Linked DNA regions of Pontiella desulfatans. The protein of the gene in region 1 binds, or shares a complex with, the protein of each later gene. Links are inferred from orthologs where the notes say so. Each region holds a gene or a part of one and is shown on either strand. Other genes may lie near its edges. The genes, in order: secY, secG and secA.

Region 1 (9,665 bases):
ACCGTCCAGCCATCGTGGAGGGTTTCGGTCTTGTGAACCCCGAGGTTGATCATGGGTTCGATGGCGAAGGTCATGCCGGCCTTGAGGACGGGGCCGCGCCCGGGAGGGCCATAGTTGGGGATCTGCGGATCCTCGTGCATTTCGCGCCCGATGCCGTGGCCGACAAAATCGCGCACCACGGAAAAGCCCGCGCCTTCGGCCACCACCTGGCAGGCATTGGAGATATCCGAAAGCCGGTTGCCCTCGACCGCTTTTTCGATGGAGGCCCGCAGGCACTCCTGCGTGGTGTCGAGCAGGCGCTGCCATTCGGGATTGATCTCCCCAGCCGCCACCGTGATGGCCGTGTCGCCCACAAAGCCGCCATAGACGAGTCCGAAGTCGATGCTGACCACATCGCCGTCCTGGATGACGCGCCGTCCGGGAACGCCGTGGACCACCTCTTCGTTCACCGAAGAGCAGATGTGGCCGGAAAACCCGTGGTAGCCATAGAAGGCGCAACGGCCTTCCTCCTTTTTCGCCAACTCGGCGGCATAGTCGTCGAGTTCCTTGGTGGTGACGCCCGGCGCAACCTTGGCGGCCACCTTGTGGAGAATGGTGGCCGTCTTTCGTGCGGCGATGCGCATGGCCTCCAGCTCGGCCGGCTTTTTAACAATGATCATGGCAAAGGGTTATCCCAGCTTTTCAAGCACGGCGGCGCGGACTTGGTCGATACGCTGCGTGGCATCGATCGGATGGACGAGACCCTTCGCCTCGTAATAGGTGATGAGCGGCGCCGTCTGCTCGGCGTAGACGACCAGGCGCTTGCGAATGGTTTCGGCGTTGTCGTCGGGACGCTGCGTCAGTTCGCAGCCCTCGATGTCGCACAGGTCTTCGTTCGAGGCCGGGTTGAACTTCACATGATACACCGAGCCGCATTTCGAGCAGGTTCGCCGCCCGGAAAGCCGTTCGACGATCACGTCATCCGGACACTCAAGCAGCACAACCTCTTCAAGCGTTCCATTGAGAGAGCCGAGGAGTTCATCAAGCTTTTCCGCCTGCACCAGCGTGCGCGGGAAACCATCAAACAAATAGTTGGATTCGGCCGCCCGGGAGGAAAGGAGATCACGGATCATTCCGACGACCACGTCGTCGGGCACAAACTTGCCCTGGTCCATCAGCTGCTTGGCTTCAAGACCGAGGGGCGTTTCGAGGCGGATCTGCTCGCGGAGCAGATCCCCTGTGGAGACGTGACGGTATCCTTTGTCCACCAGGACTTCAGCGACGGTGCCTTTGCCTGCACCGGGGGGGCCCAAGAGAACAACCGCGTTCATTACCTACCGCTCTTGATCTTCCCTTTTTTCAGGAAGCCGTCGTAGTGGCGCATCAGCAGATGCGATTCGATCTGGCGCATGGTGTCGAGCATGACACCCACGATGATCAGCAGGCTGGTGCCGCCGAAGAACGAGGCCACGATCCACGGAATCTGGAACTGCGACGTCATGATGGAAGGCATGACGGCGATGGCGGTCAGGAAGACGGCGCCGGCCAGGGTTAGGCGGGTCATGGTGCGGTCGAGGAATTCGGCCGTCGGCGTACCCGGACGGATGCCCGGAACATAGCCGCCGCGGCGCTTGAGATCGTCCGCGATCTGGATCGGGTTGAACTGCGTTGCAACCCAGAAATAGGAGAAGAACAGAATCATCACGCCGAAGAAGAACATGTACCAGAACGACATCGGGAACGTGTTCGCCCACTCCTTGGCGGCTTGCCAAGGGAGCTTGCTGCCGATCATCGGGAAGATGCCCAGGATGGCGGAGGCGAAAATGATGGGCATGACGCCGGAATAGTTGACGCGCAACGGCAGGTGCGAGGTTCCGCCCTGCATCATCTTGCGGCCAACCATACGCTTGGCGAACTGCACCGGGATCTTTTGCTGCGCCTGCGTCATTGCAACAACGCCCAGGGTCACGAAGAAGATCAGCGCGAGCAGCAACGCCAGGTGGAAAATGCCGATCTCGGCAACGCCGTCCACCGGCGTTAGCTTGTCGACCAGCGTCTTGACGGCCATCGGCATGCTGCTAACAATGTTGACGGTGATGATGATCGAGATACCGTTGCCGATACCCCGGTCGGTCATCTGTTCGCCGATCCACATCAGCAACAGCGAACCGGTCACCAGCGCCATCATCGTGAGCAGCACGAAGCCAACGCCGGGAATACGCACCACCTCGGACGGCAGGCCGAAATAGCCCCCGCTCTGCAGGGCGATGGCCATGGCCGCTCCCTGCACCGCGCAGATGATAACCGTGAGGTAGCGCGTGTATTGCGTAATCTTTTGACGGCCGACATCGCCTTCGCGAGCCAACTTTTCAAGATGCGGGATCACCGCGGTCATCAGCTGGAGGATGATCGATGCACTAATGTAGGGCATGATGCCCAGCGTACCGATGGAGCACTGCAGCAGCGCACCCCCGCTGAAGAGGTTCATGATGCCGAACAGGCCACCTTCCGCCCCGCCCTGCGCTTCGATGAACGCACGGATGGAGACCGCGTCCACGCCCGGAAGCGGAACAGCGGCAATGAGACGGCAGATGAAGATCAGGCCAAACGTAAACAGGATACGCTGGCGCAGTTCGGTAATCTTGAAGGTGTTGACAAATGCGGAAAGCATGGCGATGGGGCCTTTCGATTACTAGACGATTTCGCAGGTGCCGCCGACGGCTTCGATTTTTTCCTTGGCCGAGGCGGAGAAGGCGTTGACCTTGACGGTCAGTTTCTTTTCCACACTGCCGCTACCGAGAATTTTCACGCCATCGAAGCGACCGTTAACCAGTCCCTTTTCCTGGAGCAACCCGATAGTGACCTCGGTACCATCCTCGAACACGTTGAGCGCGTCGAGGTTGACCGGAAGAATCTCTTTGCGGTTGAAGTTGTTGAAACCCCGCTTCGGAAGTTTCCGGACGAAGGGCATCTGGCCCCCTTCGAACAGCGGCTTGTGGCTTGCGCCCGCACGGGACATCTGGCCCTTGTGGCCACGTCCGCCGGTCTTGCCCTTGCCGGATGCGCGGCCACGGCCGACGCGGATTTTCCGATGCTTGGAACCTTCTGCAGGTTTAAGTGAATGTAAATCCATGACTTTATCCCCTTCCAGACTAGCCCTTGCGAATGGCAATCGCTTCCTCTTTCGAGCGGAGCGAGCCAAGCGCCTTGAGGGTCGCCTTGGTTACGTTGAGGTGATTGTTGGAGCCGAGCGACTTCGCGAGGACGTCGCGGACGCCAGCGAGTTCGAGTACGGCACGGCACGGGCCACCGGCGATAATGCCGGTACCTTCGGAGGCCGGGCGGATCAAAACCTGCGCACCCGAAAACTTGCCGAGGGCGTCATGCGGCAGCGTGGTGCCGCGCATGGTTACGGTTTGGAGGTCGCGCTTGGCAACATCGCCGGCCTTGCGGATGGCTTCGGCCACCTCGGCGGCCTTGCCGAGCCCGTAGCCAACACGGCCCTTGCGATCGCCGACCACCACGAGTGCGCCGAAGCTGAAGCGACGGCCACCCTTGACAACCTTGGAGTTGCGGCTGATGTGGACCACGCGCTCCTCGAATTCCGGCTTTTCGCGAACTTCGTTCTTGTCGTCGCGTTTACGGCCACGGCCACGGCCGCCGCCATCCCGGCGTCCTCTGTTACGTTCTGTACGTTCTTCTGCCATTGGGAAACTCCTAGAATTTAAGTCCGGCTTCGCGAGCACTATCGGCCAGCGCCTTGAGGTTGGAACCGAAGGCGAAACCGCCCCGGTCGAAAACAACAGTCTCGATGCCCTTGCCCTTGGCGGCTTCGGCGGCCTTGGCGCCAAGTTCCTTGGCAGCCTCGGCGTTCTTGCCCTTGGAGGACACGCCGCACAGCGTCAGCCGTGCGTCGTCATCGATAAACTGCACCTCGAGCCGCGTGTTCGAGCGGAAGACCGCCATGCGCGGACGCTCGGCGGTTCCTGCAATCTTGTTGCGCACACGGAGGTGGCGACGGGTTCTCAGATCTTTTTTGCTTTTAGTAGCCATTATGCAACCGCCTTACCTTCCTTGCGGCGAATCTGCTCATCGGAGTAGCGTACGCCCTTGCCCTTGTACGGCTCGGCCGGCGAGTAGTCGCGGATGCGTGCCGCCACTTGGCCAACCAGCTGCTTGTCGATGCCTTCGACGGAAACCTTGGTGTTGTCTTTCACATCCACCGTGATGCCGTCCGGAATCGAATAGTTGATGTCGTGCGAGAATCCCAGCGACAGGACGATTTCCTGGCCCTTCATCACGGCCTTGTAGCCGACGCCTTCGATGATCAGATCTTTCTTGTAGCCTTGGCTCACGCCGACGACCATGTTGCTGACCAGGCTGCGGACGGTGCCGAACATCGCCTTGCCGAACTTGGAATCGTCGTTGCGGGTTACAACTACGCTGCTGCCCTCAACAGCCACCGCGATGCACGCGGGGGCCGTGTAGGTGCATTCGCCCTTCGCGCCCTTGACCGTCACGGTCTGGCCGCTGACTTCGGCGGTCACACCGCCGGGGATCAAAATGGGTTGTTTACCTATTCTTGACATATCTAAAACCAGTCCTTTCTACCAAACGTAGCAGAGGACTTCGCCCCCGATCTTCTTTTCGCGAGCTTCGACGTCGGTCATGACGCCCGAAGACGTGCTCAGGATCGCCATTCCGATGCCGCCCAAAACGCGCGGCACTTCTTCGGAGTTGGCATACTTGCGGCAGCTTGGCTTGCTGATGCGGCGAAGCCCCTGGATGACCGGCTCGCGGTCCGTCGTATATTTAAGGAAAACGTTGAGGACGGATTTCCCGCCGTCGTTTTCCATCGTGTAGTCCTTGATGAACCCTTCGGCCTTGAGGATGCGTGCAATCTCGCTCTTCATTTTGGAGTGCGGCATTCCAACAACGTGCTTCTCGGCCATATTCGCATTGCGGATACGGGTCAACATGTCAGCGATTGGATCTGTTAAAACCATTTCTAAACTCCTATTCGTTGCCCGTTTTGAACGGCATGCCCATCAGGGAAAGCAGTTCTCTTGCTTCGTCGTCCCTGGTGGCGGAAGTCACGAAGGTAATATCCATGCCGTGGGTCTTCTTCACCTTGTCCGGGTCGATTTCAGGGAACACGGTCTGTTCTTGAAGACCCATCGAGTAGTTGCCCTGCCCGTCGAACGAGTTGCCGGGGATGCCGCGGAAGTCGCGGATACGCGGAAGCGTAACGTTGACCAGGCGATCCATGAATTCATACATCCGATCGCCGCGGAGCGTAACCCGTGCGCCGATGGACATTCCTTCTCGCAACTTAAAGTTCGATACTGATTTCTTGGCCTTGGTAATAACGGCCTTCTGACCCGTGATCTTGCCGAGGTCTTCGGCGAGTGCGGTCAGCGTGTCGCGGTCGTGGTCAACCGAGACACAGAGGTTCAGTACGATCTTCTTGATTGCGGGAACCTGCATTTTGCTGCTGTAGCCCTGGCTCTCCATGAGCTTGGGGGCGACTGCGTCTTTATATTTGGTTTTCAGTGTTGGGGCCATTGCACCCTTCCTCCAAAATTACGGTTCCAATGCTTGGAACGATTAAGCGGATACCTTCACATTGGAAATCGCGATCGGAGCTTCACGCTCCACGACTCCACCCTGCGGGTTGTCCTCGCTCTTCTGCATATGTTTCTTCACAAAGTTGATTCCCTCGATAAGGATGCGTCCGTTTTCCGGAAGCACCTGAAGGACTTTGCCCGACTTGCCTTTTTCATCACCGGCGATAACCGTAACGGTGTCGCCCTTCTTGATTTTGGCTTTGCTCATCTTAAACTCCTCGCCTGCGCTTTACAGTACTTCCGGAGCCAGCGACACGACCTTCATGAAGTCGTTGTCGCGAAGCTCGCGGGCGACCGGCCCGAAAATACGGGTGCCGCGCGGGTTTTTGTTGTCGTCGATGATGACCGCTGCGTTTCCATCGAAACGGAGGCAACTGCCATCCTGACGGCGAATGGTGCTCTTGGTGCGAACCACGACCGCCTTGCAGAGGTCGCCCTTCTTCACCACACCGTTCGGTTGCGCTTCCTTGACCGAGACGCGGATAACATCGCCCACACGGGCAATCTTACTCTTCGTGCCGAGTACGCGGATGCACATCACCGAACGCGCACCGGAATTATCCGCAACCTTCAAACGTGTATTCTCTTGAATCATTGTTCAGCCCTACCTTATTTCGCAGCTTCCGAAACAATATCCACCAGGCGCCAGTGCTTCAGCTTGCTCAGCGGACGGGTTTCCATTACGCGAACAACATCGCCGACACCGGCCTTGTTTTCCTCGTCGTGCACATGCACCTTCTTGGAAACGCGGATTTCCTTGCCGTACAGCGGGTGGCGCATGCGACGCTCGATCAGAATGACAATCGACTTGTCGCCGCTCTTGCTGACAACGCGGCCCTCGCGGGTCTTGCGGTTATGTCTTGTATTTTCCATGACCGTTACCCTTCAACTTTCTTTTGGTTCTGGATGGTCTTGATGCGGGCCACCGTGCGGCGCAGCTGTTTCATGCGCGCCGGGTTCTCCAGCTGACCGGACACCTGCTGGAGCTTCAGGTTGAACTGCTCCTTCTTGATGTCCGCGAGCTGAACTTCCAGCTCTTCCATCGTCATTTCATTAATTTCTTTAACCTTCATGGCTCACCATCCTTTAGTCATGAGCGTGGCGCTGTACGAACCGGACGCGCAGCGGCAACTTGGTGGCTGCAAGGCGCAGACACTCCTTTGCCAGCGTTTCCGGAACGCCATCCAGTTCGAAAAGCATGGTGCCGGGCTTGACGACGGCGACCCACTGGTCGACCCCACCCTTACCTTTACCCATTCGAACTTCCAACGGCTTCTTGGTGATTGGCTTGTCGGGGAAAATGCGGATCCACAATTTACCCTTACGTTTCATGGCACGGTTTGCAGCCACACGGCACGCTTCGATCTGGATCGCGGTGATCCATCCACGCTCGAGGGACTGGAGACCATACTCTCCGTAGGCCAGCTGGTTGCCCTTCTGGGCGAGACCGCCGCGGGAACCGCGCTGGACCTTCCTGTATTTAACTCGTTTCGGCATTAAAGGCATGATTCAACTCCTAGGCTTTCGTTTCGGATTCCTTGCAGATCCACACCTTGATGCCGATGATGCCGGCAACGGTATTCGCTTCCGCGGTTCCGTAGTCGATATTGGCGCGCAGCGTGTGCAGCGGAATCTTGCCTTCCTTATAGCTCTCGGAACGGGCGATTTCCGCACCGTTCAAACGGCCGCCGGCGAGGATCTTGATGCCGAGGGCACCATTTTCCATGGCCATCTGCAGCGCGCGCTTCATGGCACGGCGATGCGAAACACGGCGCTCGAGCTGCATGGCAACGTTTGCCGCCACCAGGGTGGCGTCCAGATCCGGCTTCTTCACTTCGGCGATCTCGATGTAGACTTCCTTGCCGGTCTTCTTCGAGAGCACTTCGCGCAGCTTGTCGATGTCTTCGCCCTTGCGGCCGATGACCAAGCCCGGACGAGCCGATTTGATGGTTACGCGGATGCGGTTTGCATAGCGCTCAATGTAGATGTCCGACACAGCAGCGTCCTTCAGTCGTTCGGAAACGAGTTTGCGGATGTCGACGTCTTCCTTGAGCATGGTACCGAAGTCGCGCTTGTCCGCATACCAGCGCGAACGCCAGTCTTTGGTGAGTGCGAGCCTCATTCCAATAGGATTTACTTTTTGACCCACTAGAGTCTCCTTACGCTTTGTCGGTTAGAATAACGGTTACGTGGCTGGTCTTCTTCTGGATCGGACTAGCCATGCCCCGGGCACGCGGACGGAATCTTTTCATCATCGGTCCGCCATCCACGATGGCGTTTTTCACAAACAGGCTGTCGACCGACAACCCCTCGTTGTTTTCGGCATTGGCAATCGCCGACTTGAGGGTCTTGCCGATCTGTACGGCAGCCTTGCGAGCATTGAACTCGGTGATGCGCAGTGCGTCGGCGACCGGCAGTCCTTTGATCTCGTTCGCGAGATCGCGGGCCTTGGTGGGCGACATGCGCACATATTTAGTTGTTGCTGACACTTCCATGTGTTTTCACTCTTAGTTTTCCACGGGGAATAAAGGGCGGACAGTCTATGGATTTGCCGGTCGAAATCCAGCGATTTCGACCAGAAAATCACCCAGACTATTTCTCCGTCGCCATACCGTGGGTTCTGAAGGCGCGGGTAGGCGAGAATTCACCCAGTTTGTGCCCGACCATATTCTCCGTAACAAACACCGGAACGAAAACTTTACCGTTATGAACGTTGAAGGTTTGGCCAACGAATTCCGGAACAATCATGGAATTGCGGGCCCAGGTTTTAATGGGCTGCTTGCGACCGCCCTCTTCCATCTTGCGAACCTTCTTGACCAGCTTGAGGTCAACGTATGGACCTTTTTTCAGTGAACGAGCCATTATTTCTTCCTCCGTTCAACAATATACTTGTTGGTCTGTTTATGCTTATCGCGAGTACGCTTGCCCTTCGCGAGCAGACCCCACGGGGACTTCGGATGCCCGCCACCGGAGGTACGGCCTTCACCACCGCCCATCGGGTGGTCAACCGGGTTCATCGCAACACCGCGCACGGTCGGGCGGATGCCCAGCCAGCGCTTGCGGCCGGCCTTGCCCATCACAATGTTGTTGTGCTCAACGTTGCCGACGCGGCCGATGGTGGCCAGGCAGCCAGTGCGGATCATCCGGATTTCGCCGGAAGGCATCTTCACGTTGGCCCATTCGTCGTGGCAGGACATCAGTTGCGCCGAGGTGCCCGCGGAACGAACCAGCTGCCCGCCGCGACCGGCGATCAGCTCGATGTTGTGCACGGCCATGCCGACCGGGATCTTACCCAGCGGTAACGCGTTGCCCAGCGCCGGCTCGGCGTCCGGACCGGACATCAGCGTGGCGCCGACGGCGAGTTTCGCCGGTGCAATGATGTAGCGCTTCTCGCCATCTGCATAGTGCAGCAGGGCGATGCGGGCGGAACGGTTGGGATCGTACTCGATCGCGGCAACTTTGGCGGGAATGCCGAACTTGTCGCGCTTGAAGTCGATCACGCGGTAGCGGCGCTTGTGCCCGCCCCCGCGGTGGCGCACGGAAATACGTCCCGCGCTGTTGCGGCCGGCCTTGCTTTTCTTCGCCTTGACCAACGAACGCTCGGGAGTGCTCTTGGTGATATCGGCGAAGTCCGACAACACCATGTGCCGGCGGCTCGGTGTATACGGCTTGTGTGATTTCAAAGGCATTGCAAAGATCTCCTTAGATCAGGTTAATGCTATCATCTGCATGCAATGTAACAACTGCACGCTTGGAGGCGGCGGTTGTTCCGAAATGAGCCGTTCTCTGGCGCTTCTTCTTGCCTTTTCGGCGCATCGTATTGACGGCCATAACACGGACATTGAAGAGCTCTTCGACGGCTCGTTTGATTTCCACCTTGTTGGCATCCATGGCAACCGTGAACAAATACTTGTTCTGCAGCTCGGAGAGCATGGTTCCCTTTTCGGTCAACAAAATACGTTTAATTACATCGGCTGAACTTTTCATTTCGTAGGCTCCTTATCCGAGGCGCTTCTCGAGCGCTTCCATGCCTGCCTTCGTGATGATCACGTTCTTGTA
Region 2 (9,727 bases), on another replicon or contig:
TGAGGATTTCGCGCTGTACGGTCACATCAAGCGCGGTGGTTGGCTCGTCGGCCACGAGCAGGTCGGGCGAGCAGGCCAGCGCCATGGCAATCATGCAGCGTTGCAACTGACCGCCGCTCATTTGGTGCGGGTAGGCCTCGGCCAGTCGGGATGGCAGATGGACGATGTCGAGCAACCGCTCCACCTCGGCCTTGCGCTCGATGCCCTTGCGGTGGAGCTTGAGCGCCTCTTCAATCTGCCAGCCAATCGTGAAAACGGGGTTGAAGGAGACCATCGGCTCCTGGAAAATATAGGAGATGCGGCTGCCGCGGATTTCGCGCAGCTCGCGTTCGTTGAGCGTCAGCAAATCCTGGCCGCCGAAGATGACCTTTCCGCCTTCGATGCGGGCGACGCGCGGGACCAGGCCGGTGAGGGAGAGCGCACTCATGCTTTTTCCGCTGCCGGACTCGCCGACCAGCGCCACGGTCTCGCCTTTGGCGACGGTGAACGAAACGTCGTCGATGGCCTTCACCAGTCCTTCGCCCCGCCCGAAGTGCAGGGAAAGGTGTTCCACTTCCAAGATGTTGTTTGAATCAGTCATTGAGCCGGGGGTCGAGGGCGTCGCGCAGGGCGTCGCCAAGCAGGTTGAATGCGAGTACGAGCAGGAAGACGGCGATCGTCACGAAGGTCATTTCCCACCACATGCCCTGCCAGAGGCGCATGCGGGCATTGTTGATCATCAGCCCCCACGAGGGTTGGTCCTGCACGCCGATGCCGAGGAAGCTCAGGAACACCTCGGTTCCGACCGCCGCCGGGAAGCGCAGCGTGAAGGTGACGATGACCACGTGCATGACGTTGGGAAGGATATGCTTGAAAATGATGCGTCCGTTGCCGAGGCCGAGCGCCTGGGCGGCCTGCACATAGGTTTGGCCCTTGTGCTTGATCACCTCGCCGCGGATCAGGCGGCAGATGCCGACCCAGGTGGTGAGGCCGATGCCGAGGTAGATGCCGAGCAGTCCCTTGCCCACCACCATGGCGATGGCGAGAATGAACAGCAATCCGGGCATGGAGGCGAAGGTGGAATAGAGCCAGACCACAAAGTCGTCCACCTTGCCGCCGAAATATCCGGCGATGCAGCCGAAGAAGACGCCGATCGGAATGGCGATGAGCGAAGTGATGATGCCGACCTTGTAGGCAATGCATACGCCTTGCACCAGACGGGCCATGACATCGCGCCCGAGTCCGTCGGTACCCATCCAATGGGCCTTGCCCGGCGGTTGGAAGGCGATGTCGAGATTGGTTTTCTGGTAGGAGGGCGTAATGTCACGGATCTCGTAGTATTGATGGAGGATCTCGCCGTACACGGCCAGCAGCGTGAAGAACGCCACCAATCCCAGGCAGACCATGGCAATGCGGTTTTTTCTCAACCGCCGCCAGGCATCGCCCCATAAACTCTGTCCTTTTGCAGTCGCCATGGTTTTATTTCAATTTCACGCGCGGGTCGGCCAGCGCGTAGCAGATGTCGGTTAAAAGGTTGCAGGCCACGAACAGCATCGCGCCGATCAGAACGATGGCGCGGATGACGTCGATATCCGCCGCGAGAATGGCGTTGATGCTGAGATAGCCGAGGCCCGGAATGCCGAAGAAGCTTTCGAGCAACAGCGAGCCGGTATAGAGGTATGGAATGGCAATCACGACATTGGTAATGATCGGGATCATGGCGTTCTTCAGCACATGCACGAAGAGGACGCGCGGCTTGGCGACGCCCTTGGCGAAGGCGGTGCGGACATAGTCCTTATACATTTCGTCGAGCATCACCGTGCGGTAGAAGCGGATGTTTGCGCCGAGGCCGCTGATAACGCCGATGAGGACGGGCAGCACCAGATAGCGCGCCGACTCGAAGCCCCAAACCGGAAACAGCCCTTGCTTGTAGGCCAGGAAATATTGGCCCGCCACGATGTAGACCAGATAGTTGATGCTCATCAGCGCCACGGAAAACATGACCAGGAAACGGTCGATGAAGGTGTCGCGGAAAAAGGCGCAGACGAGCGAAAGGCTCACCGAGAGCACGATGCCGATGAGAAAAATGGGAATCGTCAGGGAAAGCGAAGGCAGCACACCGTCCTTAAGCAGCTTGGAAACGGGTTGTTTCAGGCTTTCGGAATAGCCCATGTCGCCGCGGGCGAGCTGTTTGACGTAGAACCAGAGCTGCGAGTCGAACGGATTCTTCATGACCTTGCGCAGCTTGAGCTTCTTGATTTCGAGCCCTTCGGCTCCGGTGGCGAAGCCACCCTCTTCCGATCCCTTGAAACGGATCTTCGCGCTTTTCCAATCGGCGGAGGCCAGCGCGCCGCCGGCCAGCGAGCCGGCGCCGCGGTAGGTGACCTGCCACACGAACTCCGCCCCGGACTCCAAAGGAAACGCAAGCGGGTCGATTTTTGCGTTGGGCTGGATGGAAACGGAAGCGGTTTCGGCGGAGTAGAGCGCGTTGCTCCAGCTGCGCCAGCGCCCCGCCCCTTCTGCGAGGTCTTGGTCTTCGTAGGCGCGGCTGGTGGCGCGGGTTCCGAAAAAGAGTGGTTTGTTGAGGCCGCGCTGCTCGTCGAACGCTTCCAACGATTGGAGGGAAACCTTCTTGCCGAGCGCGATCGCGGCGAGGTCGCCACCCACCACGTTGAAAAGAATGAAGGTGAGCAAGACCACGCCGACCACCGTGGGCACCATCTGCCAGATTCGCTTGAGGATATAGTTCAGCATCCCTTATTCCTGCCCCGCCATATCCAGCTTATCCTTGCCGTACGACTTCATCCATTCCGAGCGCGTCGCGGTGTTGACGCGGCGGAATCGGCCCATGCCGTAGGGATAGTCGTGCGAGACATAGTTTTCGATCCAGCTGTGCTTCACCGCAAAGCTCATGGGCTGGTACTGGAAGACCCACGGCGCTTCCTCGACAATGATCTTCGCCATCTTCTCGTAGATCGCGGTGCGCTCCGGCGAATCGGGCATGACGCGGATCTGCTCATACATGCGGTCGATCTCGGCATTGCGGTAGTTGGCGTGGTTCGGCCCCGGCGACGCGTTCTTGCTGTAGAAAAGCGCGAGAAAGTTTTCCGCATCGGGATAGTCGGCCACCCAGGCCAGACGGAACAACTGGGCCTGGCGGCGGTTGAGTTTTTCGATGAAGGCGGGCCAGGTGTTGTAGTTGGTTTTCAAGACGACGCCGATTTTCTGGTACATGTCGGCCATGAGTTCCATCGACTGCCGCGTATTGGTGTCGGCGCTGCCCAGCTCGATGACGAGCTCAAGCCGCCGGCCGGTCTTGCTGTCGATCCCCTCGGGATAGCCGGCCTCGGCCAGAAGCTTCGCGGCTTTTTCGAGATTGAAAAGGTAGGGCGAAGGTTCGGTCAGGTTGCCGGCCAACGGGGTCGGGATGGGCCCGTTGAGTGGATAGAGCCGGTTGTTCATGAAGGTGTTCATCAGGTCGAACTCGTAGGCGCAGCTGAGCGCCTGGCGCAGTTTTTTATTGCGTTCGTTCTGTTCTGGATCCTCGCTGAACCCCACCAGCGCATCGTCCCAGTTGAAGCCCATGTAGTAAACCGCGGTGTAGGGCGAGGAAATCAGCTCGATGCCGCGCTTTTCCAGCGTACCGGTCAGGCTTTTGGAGGGCGTCACGACCGCGTCCCAGTTGTCCGGCGAAATGGCGGAGGAGTCGAGCTGGCCGGAGAGGAACATCATCCACGAGGTGCTGGTGTCGTCGATCACATACTGGATGATCCGGTCGTTGAACGGGATCTGCAGCCCGGCATCCCTCAGCAAGCCCTTGGCCTCGAATTCCGGCGAGGCGGCGGAAGGATAGGTTTCCACGCGCCCGGTCTCGGCCCACTTGGGATTGCGCTCGAACTCGATGCGCGAGTTGCGGCGCCACTCCACCAGGCGGTATGGGCCGGTGCCGACCGGATGGTTGGTGAGTTTCTTGCCGTAGAGTTCGACCGCCTCGCGAGGCACGACGAACGAATAGTGCATCGTTAGAATGTAGAGCAGTTGCGGATAGGGTTCGTTCAGGACGACCTGCAAGGTGTACGGGTCCAAAACCTTGAGCCCCGCCACCGGCATTTCGTAGTCGGTCGGCTCCGGCGACTGGGAGGCCTTGTGGAAATCGTCGATACCCTTGATGCGGCCGCTGAAGGCCCAGAAACCGGGCGATGCGTTCTTCACGTCGGCGACGCGCTTGAGCGAATAGTCGAAATCGCGCGCCGTCAGTTCGCGCCCCTTTCCATCCGGAAAACAGGGATCGTCCTGGAAATAGATGCCCTTGCGGATCTTGAAGGTATAGACCAGCCCGTCTTCGGAAACCTCGGGCATCGACTCCGCCAGCGAGGGAACCACCTTATAGGGCCGCGCCAGATAGTCGTATTGAAGCAGGCCTTCGTAGATCCGCGAGATCGCGAGCGAGGCATCGACCGAGCTCGACGTTGCCGGATCAAGCCCCGTGATGCGGTGCGTACTGCTGTATGCAACAACCTCGCCGTTGGCCTCGCGGGCCCCGAGGTTCCCGTCGCCGCATCCAGACAACAGCAAACTCCCCGCAAACGCCGCGATGGCAGTTAGGGGGAGCTTGTTCATTTGCAGACCCATCTAGTGGAACAAATCCGTTATTCTGCCGGCTGCGCGGGCTGGGCCGGAAGCGTCTCCGCTGGAGCACCCTCCGTCGCCGGCGCCCCCGTATCCAACCCTTCGATCAGGCCGGGCTGCACCGCCACGGGCTGTACCGGATCGCTTTCCACACCCCCCATGAGGGTGGTTTCCTGCTGGGCGAACATGACGCTGAGAATCAGCGAGCTCGCAATGAAAACAGCGCCGATGACGACGGTTGCCTTGGAGAGCACATTGCCGGCGCGCGCACCGAACATCGATTCGCCCGCACCTGCGCCGAATGCTAGGCCAAGGCCTTCGCTCTTCGACTTCTGCAGCAGCACCAGGCCAATCAACAGGAGGCAGCATATGACCTCGATTACAATAAACAGTGCCTTTAGAAAGATCATCTTCGTTTCCTTTGTTCAATTATATGGCGGCTTTAACGATGGCCGCGAACGAAGTCGCGTCCAGCGCTGCGCCACCAATCAGGCCGCCGTCGATATCGGGCTGGCCAAGCAGTTCCACTGCGTTGTCCGGCTTCATGGAACCGCCATACTGGATGCGGACGGCGTCGGCGGCTTCCGCGCCAACCATGTCCTTAACAATACCGCGGATGAACGCGTGCACGTCCTGTGCCTGCTGGGCGGTGGCAACCTTGCCGGTTCCGATGGCCCAAACAGGCTCGTACGCAATGACGAGCTCGGTGAAGGCGGCGGCGTCGACATCCTTGAGGCCTTCGCGCACCTGCACCTCAACCACCTTTTCGGTGTTGCCGGCTTCGCGGTCTTCGAGGGTTTCGCCCACGCAGAGGATCGGGCGCAGGTTCTTTTCGAGCGCCTTGACGACCTTCTTGTTGATCCAGAAATCGGTTTCCTTGTAGTATTCGCGGCGTTCGCTGTGGCCGAGGATGACGTAGCGCACGAAGATTTCCTTGAGCATGGTGTGGCAGATTTCGCCGGTGTAGGCGCCTTCGTCTTCGGAAGACATGTTCTGCGAACCAACGGCGATCTGGGTTTCGGAAACAATGTCGCTCACGGACTTCAGGGCGGTGAACGGAGGGCAGAGAACAACGTCCACGTCGTTGCAATCGGCCAGCTCGAGCTTGACCGCGTTCGCCAGTTCAATGGCTTCGCCGACGGTTTTGTTCATCTTCCAGTTGCCTGCAATAATTTTCTTTCTCATCAATCCATCTCCGTTTTCTTTATAAATCCAAGGGGAAAGCCCGTGTTTGTTTGAAAAATGAACGGGGAATCTAGCGAAACGCCACCCGATAGGCAAAGGCGAAATGGCAAAAAAGCAGCCCCAAAATGCCCATGGAACCCCCTAGCGGCACTAATTCACACTAATATCCTTTTCCTGAACGACGGATTAGTGCTGATTAGTGAAGATTAGTGGTTAACCCAAAGGATTCAGCTATGCAGAAAAAACTTTTCCTGATCGACGGCATGGCCGTGGTCTACCGCGCCTATTTCGGACTCATTCGCAACCCGCGCATCAACTCCAAGGGGGAGAATGTTTCGGCGGTATTCGGCTTCATCAACACCCTGCTCGACATCATGCACACCTACGAACCGACCCATATCGCCGTCGCGTTCGACACCCACGGCCCCACCTTCCGCCACGAGGAATATCCCGAATACAAGGCCACGCGCGACGAAACGCCCGAAGGCGTCCGCACCGCCGTCCCGCACATCCGCAACCTGCTCAACGCCTTCAACATCCCCGTGCTCGAATATCCCGGGTTCGAGGCCGACGATGTGATCGGCACCCTCGCCCGCCAGGCCGAGCGGCAGGGGTTCGACACCTACATGGTCACGCCCGACAAGGACTACGCCCAGCTCGTCGATGAACACACCTTCATGCTCAAGCCCGGTAGCGGGAAGTCCGGCGAACTGCTCGACGTTCCGAAAATCCTCGAGCAGTGGAATATTGAAACGGTCGGGCAGGTCATCGATATCCTTGGGCTGGCCGGCGACACCGCCGACAACGTCCCCGGCATCCCGGGCATCGGCCCCAAGACCGCGCAAAAGCTCATTGCCCAATTTGGCTCCATCGAAAACCTGCTTGAAAACACCGACCAACTCAAAGGCAAGCAAAAGGAGAAGGTTGAGGAAAACAAAACCCAGGCCCTGCTCTCCAAACGGCTCGTCACCATCAAATGCGATGTCCCCGTGAAGGAAGACCCCGAAGAACTCCTGATGGGCCAGCGCAACGACGACCAGCTCAAGGTTCTCTTCACCGAACTCGAATTCAAATCGCTCATCAAGCGCCTGTTCGGCGAATCCCCCACCCCGAACTCCGTCGCCGTTGCCGCCGCCAGCTGCGGCCAGGGCGACCTGTTCGAGTTCGCCGCCGCGCAACAGCCCGAAATGCAGGAACCCGTCCCCGCCTTCAAAACCATCAAGGACGTGAAACACAACTACCACCTCGTCACCAGCGCGGCCGAACGCGCCGCGCTGGCCGGAAAACTCGCCGGAACGGCATTGGTTTGCTTCGACACCGAAACCACCGGCCTTGACGTCCGCGTGGCCGAGCTGATCGGCATCTCGTTCTGCATTGAACCGCACGAAGCGTGGTTCGTCACCCTGCCCCCCGACCGCGGGCAGGCGCTGCTGGCGCTTGAACCGTTCCTGCCCATCCTGCAAAACCCCGACATCCGCAAGGTGGGGCAAAACCTCAAGTACGACATCAGCGTGCTGAAATGGCACGGCATCGAAGTCCGCGGCGAGCTGCTCGACACCATGCTGGCGCACTACCTCATCGACCCCGACCAGCGGCACAACATGAACCACATGGCCGAAACCCTGCTCGATTATTCGCCCGTGCCCATCACCGCCCTCATCGGCGACAAGAAGACCGATCAAAAACCGATGCGCGACGTCGACCTCGACGAGCTATGCGAATATGCGGCAGAGGATGCCGACATCACCCTCCAGCTATGGCACAAGCTCAAGCCGATGCTGAAGGAGCGCGGACAGGAGCGCACCTTCTACGAAATCGAAACGCCGCTTTTGCCGGTGCTCGCCCAGATGGAATACAACGGCATCAACCTCGATGCCACCGCCCTCGGGAACTATTCCGAAGAGCTCGCCACCAAGATCGACGAGCTGGAAAAGGCCGTCTACACCCTGGCTGGCATGGAGTTCAACCTCAACTCCCCCAAGCAGGTGGGCGAAGTGCTGTTCGATGTGCTCCAACTGGTGGAAAAGCCCAAGAAGACCAAGACCGGGCAATACAAGACCGACGAGGAAGTGCTCTCCACCCTGGCGCCCGACCATCCGATCGTCCGCAAGATGCTCGACCATCGCGGACTCACCAAACTCAAGAGCACCTATGTCGATGCCCTGCCCAAGGAAGTCTTCGAGCCAACCGGCCGCGTGCATACCACCTTCAGCCAGGCCATCACCACCACCGGCCGCCTCTCGTCGGTCAACCCGAACATCCAGAACATCCCGATCCGCACCGAGGAAGGCCGCGAAATCCGCCGCGCCTTCATCCCGCGCGAAGGCTTCACCCTGCTCGCCTCCGACTATTCCCAGATCGAGCTGCGCATCATGGCCGAACTTTCCGGCGATCCGGGCCTGCGCGAGGCGTTCATCCACGGCGAAGACATCCACACCGCCACCGCCGCCCGCGTCTTCGGGGTGGCGAAAGACGACGTGACCCGCGAAATGCGCTCCAAGGCCAAGATGGTTAACTTTGGCATCATCTACGGCATCTCCGCCTTCGGGCTCTCCCAGCGCCTCGGCATCCCGCGCAAGGAAGCGCAGGAAATCATCGAGCAATACCGCGCCAACTATCCCGGCGTGCAGAGCTATCTCGACTCGACCATCGAATTCGCCCAGAAGCACGAATATGTCGAAACCATCACCGGCCGCCGCCGCTACATCCGCGACATCAACGCCCGCAACCAGATGGTCCGCTCCGGCGCCGAGCGCAACGCCATCAACGCCCCCATCCAGGGCACCGCCGCCGACATGATCAAGATTGCCATGATCGCCGTCCAAAAACTGCTCGACGACCGCAAGGCCAAAACCCGGCTCCTCCTCCAAGTCCACGACGAACTCGTCTTCGACCTTGCCGAAGACGAAGCCGACGAGCTCATCCCCCTCATCGAGGAAAAAATGAAATCCGCCATCCCCATGGAAATCCCGATCCTGGTCGAGAGCGGGACGGGGGCGAACTGGTTGGAAGCGCATTGATGGACTCCAAGCTCGAAACGCAGTTCAGGGAACGCGCCGTGGAACTCGGCAACTCCGGCGATCCATCCGCCTTGCCCGAACTGATTGAGCTAACACGTTCCCCCGCCGCCAACGTACGCCGGCTCGCGGCTTCCGCCATCGGCAAGCTGGCCGGGCTGGCCGATGCGGAAAAGGCTGTCTCCGCTCTCGTTCCGATGCTCCGAGACGCCAAACCCCAGGTACGGCAATATGCCGTCCGCGCCCTCTCCGCCTACGGTAGCGCCGCAAAACCAGCCCTCCACGACCTGCGCGACATGGCCATCAGCCCCGTCGAAAAGGAATACAATAACAATGGCGCCAAACGCGCCATCGGCATCATCGAAGAAGCGAGCCGAATCGAAGAGAGGCAAGCGGTGCACTGCTGCCAACGCTGCGGTGTCGAGCTGGAGCCCGACGAATTCGCCCGTTCGCAAAAGGCTTTCCAGCGCCCCTTCTGCAACTATTGTTTCGACGAGGTTTTCATGGAGCGCCGCAATTTTGAAATGAAGGTCGAACTGCAAAAGAAAATCCGCGCCAAGGATGGAACCTGGGTGCAGTCCGACGGCGAACGCCTCATTGCAGAGATCCTCTCCGCTGAAAACATCCGCTACCGCTACGATGAGCGTTTCCGCATTCTCGACGGCTACGCCATCCGTCCCGACTTCTACCTCCCCGAATTCGACGTCTACATTGAATATTGGGGCATGAACACCGCCGACTACAAGATCGGCATGCTCAAGAAACAAAAACTCTACCAGCAACAAGGCAAACGCCTCATCTCCCTCTACCCCGACGACAAGCCACGCATGAAACAGGTGCTGATGGAGAAACTGGAGCAGTATCAGTGAACATGAAATTCGCCATTGCTATGGAAATCCCGATCAGAATCGAAAACA
Region 3 (10,333 bases), 230 kb from region 1 along the record:
CGGATCCAGCACATGGCTGCGGCGCTCGCGGCCCCACATCACCTTGTCGCGTGCTTCTTCCATATCCTCTTGCTCAACAAAGTCGGCGCCGCGCCGCGAGGCCAGCAGGGCGGCTTCGTTCACCAGGTTGGCCAGGTCGGCCCCCGAGAAGCCCGGCGTTCCGCGCGCCGAGCGCTTCAGATCGACCTGGTCCGAGAGGCGGACGTTGCGGGAATGGATTTTCAGGATCTGTTCGCGGCCTTCGAGCGTCGGCAGGTCAACCACCACCTGGCGGTCGAAGCGGCCCGGGCGCAACAGGGCGGGGTCGAGCACGTCGGGACGGTTCGTGGCCGCCACGATAATGATGCCTTCCTGCGTGTCGAAGCCGTCCATCTCGACCAGCAGGGCGTTGAGCGTCTGCTCGCGTTCGTCGTGCCCCCCGCCAATGCCGCTGAAACGGCTGCGGCCAACGGCATCGATTTCGTCGATGAAGATGATGCACGGGGCGTTTTTCTTCCCCTGTTCAAACATGTCGCGCACGCGGGAGGCGCCGATCCCGACAAACATTTCAACAAAGTCGGAGCCGCTGATGGTGAAGAAGGGCACGTCGGCCTCGCCGGCGACGGCTTTGGCCAGCAACGTCTTTCCGGTTCCCGGCGAACCGGAGAGCAACACGCCTTTGGGCATTTTTCCGCCGAGTTTCTGGAACCGCTTCGGGTCTTTCAGGAATTCGACCACTTCCGCCAGCTCCTCCTTGGCTTCGTCAACGCCGGCCACATCCTTGAACGTAATCTTGTTCTTGTCCTGCGTCAGCAGCTTGGCGCGGCTCTTGCCGAAGCTCATCGCCCCGCGCCCCGCATTCTTCATCTGGCGGATGAAGATGAAATAAATGATGCCGAAAATCAGGATGAACGGAACGATGTTGGCGAGAATCGAGACCAGCATGGTCTTCGGGCGCTTCACCTTCACCTGGACTCCATTGTCCTCCAGCATCTCCATCAGCTTTTCCGTCAGGATGATTTCCGTGCGGAACTGGGTGGTGCCGGATTCGTTGATGTCCATCGACTCGCCGGAAACATAGTGGTTGCCGGCCCCGTCGTGGGCAATGTCCACTTTCGATACCCGGCCGTTCTTAACCATGTTCACGAAATCGGTATATTCGATCTCGTTCGACTTCTGCGAGTTGTTCGAGAAAAGGTGCAGGACGGTCAGGAATACGGCCATCATCAGGAACGAGATCGCCAATCCGCGCATCGGCATCGGCGGCGGCCCCTTCTTGCCTGGTTTGTTTCCCTTGGGTTCCTTCTGTTGCTTGTCATCTGCCATAATTAAATCTTTCTGTGAAAAACTGCGCAAAAACTAACACCGCCATGGGGCGAATGCAACGTGTACACACACAAACTTGGAGTCATTCGGTGCCGTTTTGTTCAATGCGGAGATGCACGGCTTTCCCATCCCGTCCCCGCACGTCCCATCCGCGCGCCGTCCGGTAGCCCGGCAACCAGATGATTTCATTCCTGCACACCACGACCGGAACGCCTGCGCGTTGCTCCCTGGGCACCTTTTGGTCGGTCAGGATATCCTGCAGTTTGCGGCTGCCCGCCATGCCCAGCGGTTCCATCCGATCGCCGGGCCGCCAGCCACGGACCTCGATGGGCGATCCGCCGACCTTCTCCGCATCGAACGAGGCCTCCGCCGGAAGCACGCCCGCGCCCTTGCCATGGTCTTTCCGCCAGCCCGTCCCCGTCTCCATCGTCAACCGAACGCAGGGCAGGCTTTCCGGCCTGCACAACCCGGTCTCGAAGCGGGGTTCCCCATATTCCACCACCACGCGCTGCCGTTCGTTCAGCTCAAAAACCGTTGTGCCTGCTGCCGCATCCATGAGCGAAAGGATCTTTTCGATGCAATCGAAGGAGACCTCTTCAGCCCCTTGGTCGAACAGCCACATCCGGAGCGTTCGCCGCCGGGCGGCCAGGGATTCCGACCCATCCTGCATCGCGGTCATCCACTCGTTCTCGGCGCGCAGGATTTCCATCGTTCGCAGAATGGTGTTGCGGATGCCCGGGTTCAGTTCCTTTTCGAGCAGAGGCAGCACCGTGTGCCGCACCTTGTTCCGCAGGAAGGTTTCGTCGGCGTTGCTGGCATCTTCCCGCCAGGACAGCTCTTTTTCTTCGAGCCACTGCAAAATGGTTTCCCGCGGAATCTCCAGCATCGGACGGATCAGCCGGATCGGGCCGATCTCTTGTTTGAAGGCCATTCCGCCCAGGCCCTCGCAACCCGCCCCCCGGGCAAGCCGGAGGAGAAAGGTTTCGGCCTGGTCGTCCGCATGGTGGGCGAGGGCAATCACGGCGTTCTCGAATTCCGCAAAAAAACCGTGCCGCGCCTGCCGCGCCGCCATCTCGAGCGACTGCCCGCTTTCCTGGGCCAGCGCCCGGACATCGACCGACTTCACCTCAACGGGAAATCCAAGCGCGCGAACAAAGCGTTCATCGGCATCCGATTCCGCGCCGCGCAGGTTGTGGTTCACATGCGCAACGGTGAAACGGATTCCAAGCTCGTGGAGCGCATGCGCCAAGGCAACCGAGTCGGCCCCGCCCGAAACCCCGACCACCACGTTCGCGCCATCGGGGATCAGTTCGTGGCGATCAATCGCCTCGCGGATGGCAACGGCAAGGTTCACGCATTATTCAGCGCCGCAGCACTTCTTGTATTTGCGTCCGCTGCCGCAGGGGCAGGGGTCGTTGCGGCCGGCCTTGGGGACATTCTTCCGGATGGGCGTGGGCTTGGGGGCCTGCGGCAAATCCATGCCCGGAGGCGGGGCACCCATGCCCGGAGGCGGGGCGCCGCGTTGCGGGGCATGGGCCGCGGCGGCTTGCGCCTGCGCCGTTGCGGCGGCGAGGGCGGAGGCCTGCGGATGCTGCACCTGCATGCCGGAAAGCGACTGGAAAAAATCCTCGATCGCTTCGATGGAGGTGGCCGAGCGGAACATGGTGTTGGCGATCTCCTCGTAGATGCGGTCCATCAGATCCATGAAAAGGTTGTAGGCTTCGCGCTTGTATTCCACCAGCGGGTCGCGCTGGCCATAGGCCTGGAGACCGACGCTTTCACGCAGGCTGTCCATGCTGCGCAGGTATTCCTGCCAATGCTCGTCGATCGACTGGATGATCATGTGGCGCTCAAGGCGCTTGAGGGCGTCCGTGTCTTCGTGGCGGGCTTTCAGGTCGTAGGCCTTCCTGACGCGTTCCATCACGCAGGCGGTCAGGCTTTCCTGGGTCTTTTCCGCAGGAAGGTCCGAGGCTTGCATGCCGAGCGGGAACGTGGTGTTCACCCAAATGATGAATTCGTGGAACCCATCGACGCTCTTCAAAGCAACGGCATCCTCGGAACGGGAGGCAATGGCCTGCTCGACCGAATGGTAGATCTGCGCGCGCGGGTCGTCGCTGGTGAGCGCCTCGGAGCGGAAACCGTAGATCTCGCCACGTTGGGCATTCATCACATCGTCGTATTCAAGCGTGCGCTTGCGCATCATGAAGTTTTGCTGTTCGACGCGCCGCTGGGCGGTTTCGATCGATTTGTTCAGCCACGGGTGCTCCAGCACTTCGCCTTCCTCGATGCCGAGTTTTTCCATGATGTTCGAGATGCGGTCGGAACCGAACAGGCGCATCAGGTTGTCTTCGAGCGAGACGTAGAAGCGCGTCACGCCCGGGTCGCCCTGGCGGGCGGAGCGGCCGCGCAGCTGGCGGTCGATGCGGCGCGACTCGTGGCGCTCGGAGGCAATCACATAGAGGCCGCACGGGCGCTCTTCAAGCAGTTTGCGCAGCGGCTTTCCATCAACCTTGGAATCCAGCGAGAAGCTTTTTGAGTTGAGATCCTCCCGGTTGAGGTGGATCACGCTTTCGTGCAGTTTGATGTCGGTGCCGCGTCCGGCCATGTTGGTGGCAATGGTCACGGCGCCGGGCTGGCCGGCGTTGGCCACGATCTCGGCTTCACGGGCATGGTTCTTGGCGTTGAGCACGTTGTGCACAATGTTTTCGCGCCGCAGCATGCGGCTGAGGACTTCGGACGTTTCAACGGCCACCGTTCCCACCAGCACCGGCTGCTTGTTGGCGTGCGCCTTCTTGATGTCGTCGATGACGGCGCGGAATTTTTCGCGCTGGGTCTTGTAGACCTGGTCGTTGAGGTCGACGCGGCGAACCGGGCGGTTGGTGGGAATCACCATCACGTCGAGTCCGTAGATCTGGTGGAATTCGTCGGCCTCGGTTTCGGCCGTGCCGGTCATGCCCGAGAGTTTGTCGTACATGCGGAAATAGTTCTGGATGGTGATGGTGGCGAGCGTTTGCGTTTCGCGCTCGATCGTTACGCCTTCCTTGGCCTCGACCGCCTGGTGCAGGCCGTCGCTCCAGCGGCGCCCGACCATCAGGCGGCCGGTATGCTCGTCGACGATGATCACCTGGTTGTCCTGCACCACGTAGTCGACGTCCTTTTCATAGACGCTGTAGGCGCGGATCAGCTGGTCGACCGCGTGGACGCGCTCGTTGCGCATCGCATAGTCCTCCTGGATGGAGCGGCGCTTTTCCATGAGCTCCTCGGGGGAGAGTCCGGTCTCCCCGTCCAGCTCGGCCATCGCGGTAACCATGTCGGGAAGGACATACATTTCCGGATCGTTCGGGTTCATCTCCTCGCAGCCCTTTTCGGTCAGGCTGGCGTCGTGTCCCTTTTCATCGATCGTGAAGAAGAGTTCCTGCCGCAGTTGGCGCGCCTGTTCCTTGCGCATATCGGAAAGCATGGACATCTGGGTTTTTTCGAGCAGTTTGCGGATCGAAACATCTTCGATCAGGTGCATCAGCTGCTTGTTTTTCGGCATGCCTTCGAACACCTGGTACATGCGCAGGGCGGCTTCGTCCTCTTCGCCCTCTTCGAGCAGGTCCTTGGCTTCCTTCAGCAGCTTGGTGCAGAGGTCGCGCTGGCGGCGCACCAGCCGCGATGCGGCGGGCTGCAGCTCTTCGTATTGGGTCGAGGAGTAGGGGGCCGGGCCGGAAATAATCAGCGGCGTACGCGCTTCGTCGATCAGGATCGAGTCGATTTCGTCGACGATCGCGAAGTTGTGCCCCTTTTGCTGCACCATGTCTTCCGGGCTGTAGGCCATGTTGTCGCGCAGGTAGTCGAAGCCGAATTCCGAATTGGTGCCGTAGGTGATGTCGCGCAGGTACATTTCGCGGCGTTCCGGCGGCGGCATCATGTTCTTCAGGCAGCCGACGGTCAGGCCGAGCCACGTGTAGAGATGGCCCATCCATTCGGAGTCGCGTTGCGAGTGGTAGTCGGAGGTGGTGACGACGTGCGCACCTTTTCCGGAGAGTGCGTTGAGGTAGACCGGGAGGGTGGCCACAAGGGTCTTGCCTTCGCCCGTTGCCATTTCCGCAATCATGCCCTTGTGGATCGCCATGCCGCCGATGAGCTGGACATCGAAGTGCACCATCTCCCACGCAATAGGATGCCCGATGACTTCCACGACCGTCCCGCACAGGCGGCGGGCCGCATTCTTTACCACCGCAAAGGCCTCCAATTCAATGCTTTCAAGGGTCTCGCCCTTTTGCAGGCGCTCCTTGAATTCCTGGGTCTTGGCCTTCAGCTGATCGTCGCTGAGCGCCTTGTATTCCTCGTCGAACGCATTGATCTTCTCGACTAGCGGATGCATCTTTTTCAGGTCGCGCTCGTTCTTCGAGCCGACGATCTTCTTTAAAATCCAATTCATGTCCGTTCCTGTGTTTGCAAAAAGAGGAAGAAACCTACCTCATTTGCCGCCCCCCCACAAGCCGTGATTAGGAAAAGGGCGGCCACCTTGGCGGCGGGGTTTTGAAGAAATTCTTCTCTTGAATAGTACTTGATCCGCGCAGGCAAAGTTTCTAGCATTCCCGACTATGCAAAGCGATGGGTCAGCGCCAATTCCGTTGGTCATCTACGGCGTGCCGTTCCACAACGTCACGTTCGAAGAGGCCATCGACTGGATTGTTGAACGGGTGCGCTCCGGCCGCCCGGCCAACATAGCCACCGCAAACCTCGATTTTGTCACCCGCGCCTGGAGCGATCCCGAGCTGCAGCGCATCCTCATCGATGCCGATCTGGTGCTCGCCGACGGCTTTCCCATCGTGAAACTCGCCCCGTTTTTCGGCCCGGCCTTGAAGGACCGGGTCACCGGCTCCGACCTGACGCCCATGCTGGCGGAACGGGCCGCGAGGGAGGGCATGAGCATCTACGGCCTCGGCAGCGCGCAGGGCGTGGCCGAAAAGGCCATGGATATCCTGAAGAAACGGCATCCCGATCTCAAGGTTGCGGGAACCTTCTCGCCGCCTTTTGCCCCCCTGCTCGAAATGGATCACCGCAAAATCCTGCAAAAGCTCGAACGGGCCGGGCCGGACATCCTCTTCGTTGCGCTCGGGGCCCCCAAGCAGGACAAGTTCATCAGCATGCATGTGCGCGGATGGAATGTTCCCGTCGCCATGGGCGTCGGCGCTTCGCTCGATTTCATCACCGGCGAGCAGCGCCGGGCGCCCTTGTGGATGCGCAAGCACCATCTCGAATGGTTCTGGCGCATCTGCTGCAATCCCCGGCGGCTATTGGTTCGCTACCTCGAAAACGTCCGCTTCCTGCTGTCCGCATCGCGGCAAATGTATTTGATCCATCGAATGGCCGACAAACCCCGCCCGTTCGAGGCGCTGGAGGAGCGCGGTTTCCTCGAATTGGAAGACAAAGGAATTGCCGTGGAGCGCTTCCAGGGCTTCGAGTCCGAATCCGCCGCCCGCGGTTTGGTGGAACACATCGCCCATACCGCCAAGGGTATGAATCTGTTGCTCGACCTCCATGCCGTTCCCTGGCTGGACAGCCTGGAACTCGGCGCCCTCCTCGAAATCAACAAGCTTTGTCGCTCGTGGGGGAAACGGCTCATTCTCTACGCCCCGCGTCCCAAGGTGCTTCGCCTGCTCGAAACCTGCCGCCTGACCGACTATTTCAACACCGCCACCCGTCTCGACGAGGTCGAAGCCATTGCCCGGAACCTGACGGAGCACCTCGACGGTGGAACCATCTACGAAGAGGGCTCGCTCAAACTCGAACTTCCCATGGAACTCACCTCGGCCACCTTGCCCTCCTACGAAAAAGAGGCGGAGTTCATCCGTCGCGAACTCAAGGAGCAGGGCATCCTCAAAACCGTCGAGGTCGATGCCGCCCAGCTCGATTTCATCGACAGCTCCGGCCTCGGCTTCCTCATTGCCCTGAAGAAAACCACGCAGGACGAAGGCGTATCCATGTCCATCGCCAACCTGCCCACCAAACCCCGCCGCACCTTCGAAATCGCCCGCGTCGACAAGGTGCTCCTACACGCATAAGTCCTCCCGGACTTCCTTCCATCAAGCTCTTCCCGCACTCGAAGTATATCATCCAACCACCACGATCGTGGGTGTTGGATGATATACTTTCCTAGTTGCCCGATGCGAGTTTGTGGGCGTGGCGGGTGGTTTCCGGCAGGCGGTATTTCGTGACGCACTGCAGGACGATCCGGTGGGCGGTGTCGAGGCCGACGCGGTGGCCGGGGGAGATGTAGAGGGGTTTGACGTTGGTGCGGGTGCGCAGGACGACTCCGATCTGTTCGTCTTTATCCATCAGCGGAACATGGCACCCTTTTTCCAATGGAACGTCTGCGTGCGTTCCGGTCAGGCGCGACTTGGCGACGCCGATGGCGGGAATGTCGAGCAGCAGGCCGAGGTGGGCCGCGATGCCGAAGCGGCGGGGATGGGCGATGCCTTGGCCATCGCACAGCAGCAGGTCGGGTTGGGCGCTAAGCTTGAGCATGGCCTCCAGCACGGCCGGGACTTCGCGGAAGGAGAGCAGGCCGGGCACGTAGGGGAAGGTCGTCGGATGGTGGGCGATCGCCGTTTCCACCACGTCGAGTGTTGCGAAATCCAGCACCGCAATCGCCGCGTGTGTTACCGTGTTGTTTTTCTCGAAGCCAACATCCACTCCGGCCACGGTGTTGATTTCGCCGAAGTCGTCCTTGAGCTTAACGCGATCCTGCAGCGCGTGCTGGATCTTGACGGCTTCCTTCGGACTGACATCCCATGCATGCATTTTTTTTACCACTAAGACACGAAGGACTCTAAGTTGCCGTGCTTCGTGCTCTTCGTGCTTCGTGGTTAAATTTTTTCCAGTTCGGTAATAAACCGATCGATGTGTTCCTCGGTGTGGGCGGCGGAGACGAAGGCGACCTCGAATCCGGACGGCGGGGTGTAGAACCCGTGGTCGAGCATGTGGTGGAAATAGGCGGCGTGCGCCTTTTGATCGCAGGCCTTCGAGTCGTCGAGGTTACGAACGGCTGCTTTGCGGAAGAAGGGCGTGAACATGCCGCCGCGCTGCGCGCAGTGCAGATCGAGTCCCTTTTCTGCGGCGATGCGGTTGACGCCGTCGGCCAGTCGTTTGCCCAGAATTTCCATCTTTAGGTAAGGCGATTCGTCGCGCAGCAGCTCGAGCGTTTTCATGCCGGCGGCCACGGCGACCGGGTTGCCGCTGAGGGTGCCGGCCTGGTAGACCGGGCCGAGCGGCGCGAGGGTGGACATGATCTTGGTGCTGCCGCCAATGGCGCCGATGGGCATGCCCCCGCCAATGATTTTGCCAAGCGTGGTGATGTCGGCCTCGATGCCAACCGTATGCCCGAAGGTGGTCGGGGCAAGGCGGAAGCCGTTGATGACTTCGTCGAAGATGAGCAGGGAGCCGGCTTCGGCGGTGGCGGCGCGCAGGCCTTCGAGGAAGCCCGGTTCCGGTTCAACCAATCCCATGTTGCCCGCAATCGGTTCGACGATCACGGCGGCGATCTCGTCGCCGTTGGCCTTCAGGATTTCCTGTACCGCCCCCAGGTCGTTGTAGGGGGCAACGAACACCTCCTCCGTCGCGGCGGGCGATACCCCGGCGGACGACGAAATGCCGCCCGTCAGCAGCCCGCTGCCGGAGGCCACGAGCAGGTAGTCGGAGTGGCCATGGTAGCAGCCATCGAACTTGATGATCTTGCGGCGGCCCGTGTAGCCGCGCGCCAGGCGGACGGCGGTCATGACCGCCTCGGTGCCGGAGCTGACCAGCCTCACCATTTCCATTTCGGGCACCAGCGAGGTAAGCAACTCCGCGAACTCGGCTTCCGCCGCGGTGTTGGCGCCGAAGCTGAGGCCATCGGCGGCGGCTTTTGAAACCGCCTCCACCACCTCGCCGCGCGCATGGCCCAGAATGAGCGGCCCCCATGAGCCGCAGAAGTCGATCAACTCGGTGCCATCCTCGGTCTGCACCTTCGCGCCCTTGCCGGACTTGAAATAGACGGGCGTTCCGCCCACGCCGTTGAAGGCGCGCACCGGGCTGTTCACGCCGCCGGGGATGACTTTCTGTGCCCGCTCAAACCATTGTGCTGAATTCATATAACAGATCCTTTTGTTTATTTCGCGATAGTAGTGGAAATCCCGGTTCCTGCAAGCCGACTGCGCCCGCCGCTGGTGGTTTCTACATTGATTTGCGTTCCGATGCGCTCTTTGAGTGCGCCGACGTGCGAGATAACCCCGATCAGCTTACCGTCTTGCTTGAGTTCGGCCAGGGCTTCAAGCGCGGTTTCCAGCGCGTCTTCGTCGAGCGTGCCGAAGCCTTCGTCGAGGAAGAGCGAATCGACGCGGATCGTTTTGCTGGCCATGCGCGAAAGGCCCAGCGCAAGCGAAAGGCTGACGATAAAGCTTTCACCGCCGGACAGATTCTTCACCGGCCGCTCTTCCCCGGCCTGATAGTTGTCGATCACGTTGAGGTCGAGCGGTTGCCGTTTGTCGCGGACGAGGAGGTAGCGGTCGCTCATTTTGGACAGCTGCTGATTGGCGTGCGAGACCATCAGCTCGAAGGTGAGCCCCTGCGCAAAGTTGCGGAATTTTTTCCCGTCGGCCGAGCCGATCAGATCGTGCAGCAGGTTCCAGCGGTTGCATTCGATCTGTTGCTTTTCGAGTTCTCCAAGTTTGTTTCGGTGCAGTTCCGCCGCCTGCCGGTTTTGCTCAATGCGGCTCTTGAAGGTTCCGATCCGTTGCAGGTGTTCGTTGCAGGAATCGACCAGAGCCTCATATTCCTCCGGCGAGGTTTCGGCATGTTTCTGTGCGCGTTCGGCCTGGAGCTGCCGGGACTTTTCGGCTTCCAGTGCGGCGAGGCGCGTGTGGCGGTGCTTGAGTTCAGCGGCACGCGCTTCGAGCTTGGATTGCTCCGCGTCTTCTAGCCGGGAGGAAAGCCACGCGGCCTCGCTTTCAAAACCGGCCGCGGCCATTGCTGCGGCGAAGGACGGTTCGGCTTCGTC

What was found.
Region 2: secY (region 1) and secG share a complex: the UniProt entries of both Escherichia coli proteins name them as parts of the sec protein translocase complex. The link is inferred for Pontiella desulfatans from one-to-one orthologs.
Region 3: the proteins of secY (region 1) and secA are in contact, whole or in part, in a crystal structure (PDB 3DIN), measured with the Thermotoga maritima proteins. The link is inferred for Pontiella desulfatans from one-to-one orthologs. Residues at the interface, in WP_004081795.1 of Thermotoga maritima: Glu108, Gly109, Glu110, Glu111, Ala236, Glu237, Arg238, Arg239, Ile240, Thr241, Ile242, Gln243, Tyr244, Ala245, Arg246, Arg247, Val248, Thr249, Gly250, Arg251, Arg252, Val253, Tyr254, Gly256, Ala257, Ser258, Thr259, Tyr260, Leu261, Pro262; in WP_004082002.1 of Thermotoga maritima: Glu261, Ala262, Arg263, Lys300, Ala301, Arg302, Thr303, Ile304, Ile305, Leu323, Tyr324, Asp325, Pro326, Val329, Ser330, Tyr333, Ile336, Lys340, Phe345, Val349, Glu363, Phe364, Tyr374, Ser375, Gly376, Gly377, Glu393, Ile395, Thr482, Ser483.

The regions. Positions count from the first base shown.
Region 1 is NZ_CAAHFG010000003.1:97,682-107,346, reverse strand. The notes cover bases 481-3,400. They hold secY (preprotein translocase subunit SecY), read right to left. Parts: upstream 2,651-3,400; coding sequence 1,310-2,650; downstream 481-1,309. Other genes in these bases: rpsE (30S ribosomal protein S5), read right to left, coding at 3,132-3,400; rplO (50S ribosomal protein L15), read right to left, coding at 2,672-3,112; E9954_RS21505 (adenylate kinase), read right to left, coding at 669-1,310; map (type I methionyl aminopeptidase), read right to left, coding at 481-659. Outside these bases: more of map, read right to left, coding at 1-480; more of rpsE, read right to left, coding at 3,401-3,686; rplR (50S ribosomal protein L18), read right to left, coding at 3,697-4,035; rplF (50S ribosomal protein L6), read right to left, coding at 4,032-4,568; rpsH (30S ribosomal protein S8), read right to left, coding at 4,587-4,985; rplE (50S ribosomal protein L5), read right to left, coding at 4,996-5,544; rplX (50S ribosomal protein L24), read right to left, coding at 5,587-5,814; rplN (50S ribosomal protein L14), read right to left, coding at 5,836-6,201; rpsQ (30S ribosomal protein S17), read right to left, coding at 6,216-6,479; rpmC (50S ribosomal protein L29), read right to left, coding at 6,485-6,679; rplP (50S ribosomal protein L16), read right to left, coding at 6,693-7,112; rpsC (30S ribosomal protein S3), read right to left, coding at 7,123-7,755; rplV (50S ribosomal protein L22), read right to left, coding at 7,766-8,101; rpsS (30S ribosomal protein S19), read right to left, coding at 8,199-8,468; rplB (50S ribosomal protein L2), read right to left, coding at 8,468-9,295; rplW (50S ribosomal protein L23), read right to left, coding at 9,309-9,593; rplD (50S ribosomal protein L4), read right to left, coding at 9,606-9,665. UniProt on the Escherichia coli protein: The central subunit of the protein translocation channel SecYEG. Consists of two halves formed by TMs 1-5 and 6-10.
Region 2 is NZ_CAAHFG010000001.1:4,354,535-4,364,261, forward strand. What follows is about bases 3,324-6,305. They hold secG (preprotein translocase subunit SecG), read right to left. Parts: upstream 5,019-6,305; coding sequence 4,629-5,018; downstream 3,324-4,628. Other genes in these bases: E9954_RS15610 (ABC transporter substrate-binding protein), read right to left, coding at 3,324-4,599; tpiA (triose-phosphate isomerase), read right to left, coding at 5,038-5,793; polA (DNA polymerase I), read left to right, coding at 6,027-6,305. Outside these bases: E9954_RS33045 (ABC transporter ATP-binding protein), read right to left, coding at 1-580; E9954_RS15600 (ABC transporter permease), read right to left, coding at 573-1,454; E9954_RS15605 (ABC transporter permease), read right to left, coding at 1,459-2,733; more of E9954_RS15610, read right to left, coding at 2,737-3,323; more of polA, read left to right, coding at 6,306-8,813; E9954_RS15630 (HEAT repeat domain-containing protein), read left to right, coding at 8,813-9,679. UniProt on the Escherichia coli protein: Subunit of the protein translocation channel SecYEG. Overexpression of some hybrid proteins has been thought to jam the protein secretion apparatus resulting in cell death; while this may be true it also results in FtsH-mediated degradation of SecY.
Region 3 is NZ_CAAHFG010000003.1:330,251-340,583, forward strand. The notes cover bases 2,463-6,050. They hold secA (preprotein translocase subunit SecA), read right to left. Parts: upstream 5,732-6,050; coding sequence 2,663-5,731; downstream 2,463-2,662. Other genes in these bases: tilS (tRNA lysidine(34) synthetase TilS), read right to left, coding at 2,463-2,659; E9954_RS22465 (WecB/TagA/CpsF family glycosyltransferase), read left to right, coding at 5,898-6,050. Outside these bases: ATP-dependent zinc metalloprotease FtsH, read right to left, coding at 1-1,305; more of tilS, read right to left, coding at 1,388-2,462; more of E9954_RS22465, read left to right, coding at 6,051-7,361; nfi (deoxyribonuclease V), read right to left, coding at 7,453-8,100; hemL (glutamate-1-semialdehyde 2,1-aminomutase), read right to left, coding at 8,166-9,428; E9954_RS22480 (AAA family ATPase), read right to left, coding at 9,446-10,333. UniProt on the Escherichia coli protein: Required for protein export, interacts with the SecYEG preprotein conducting channel.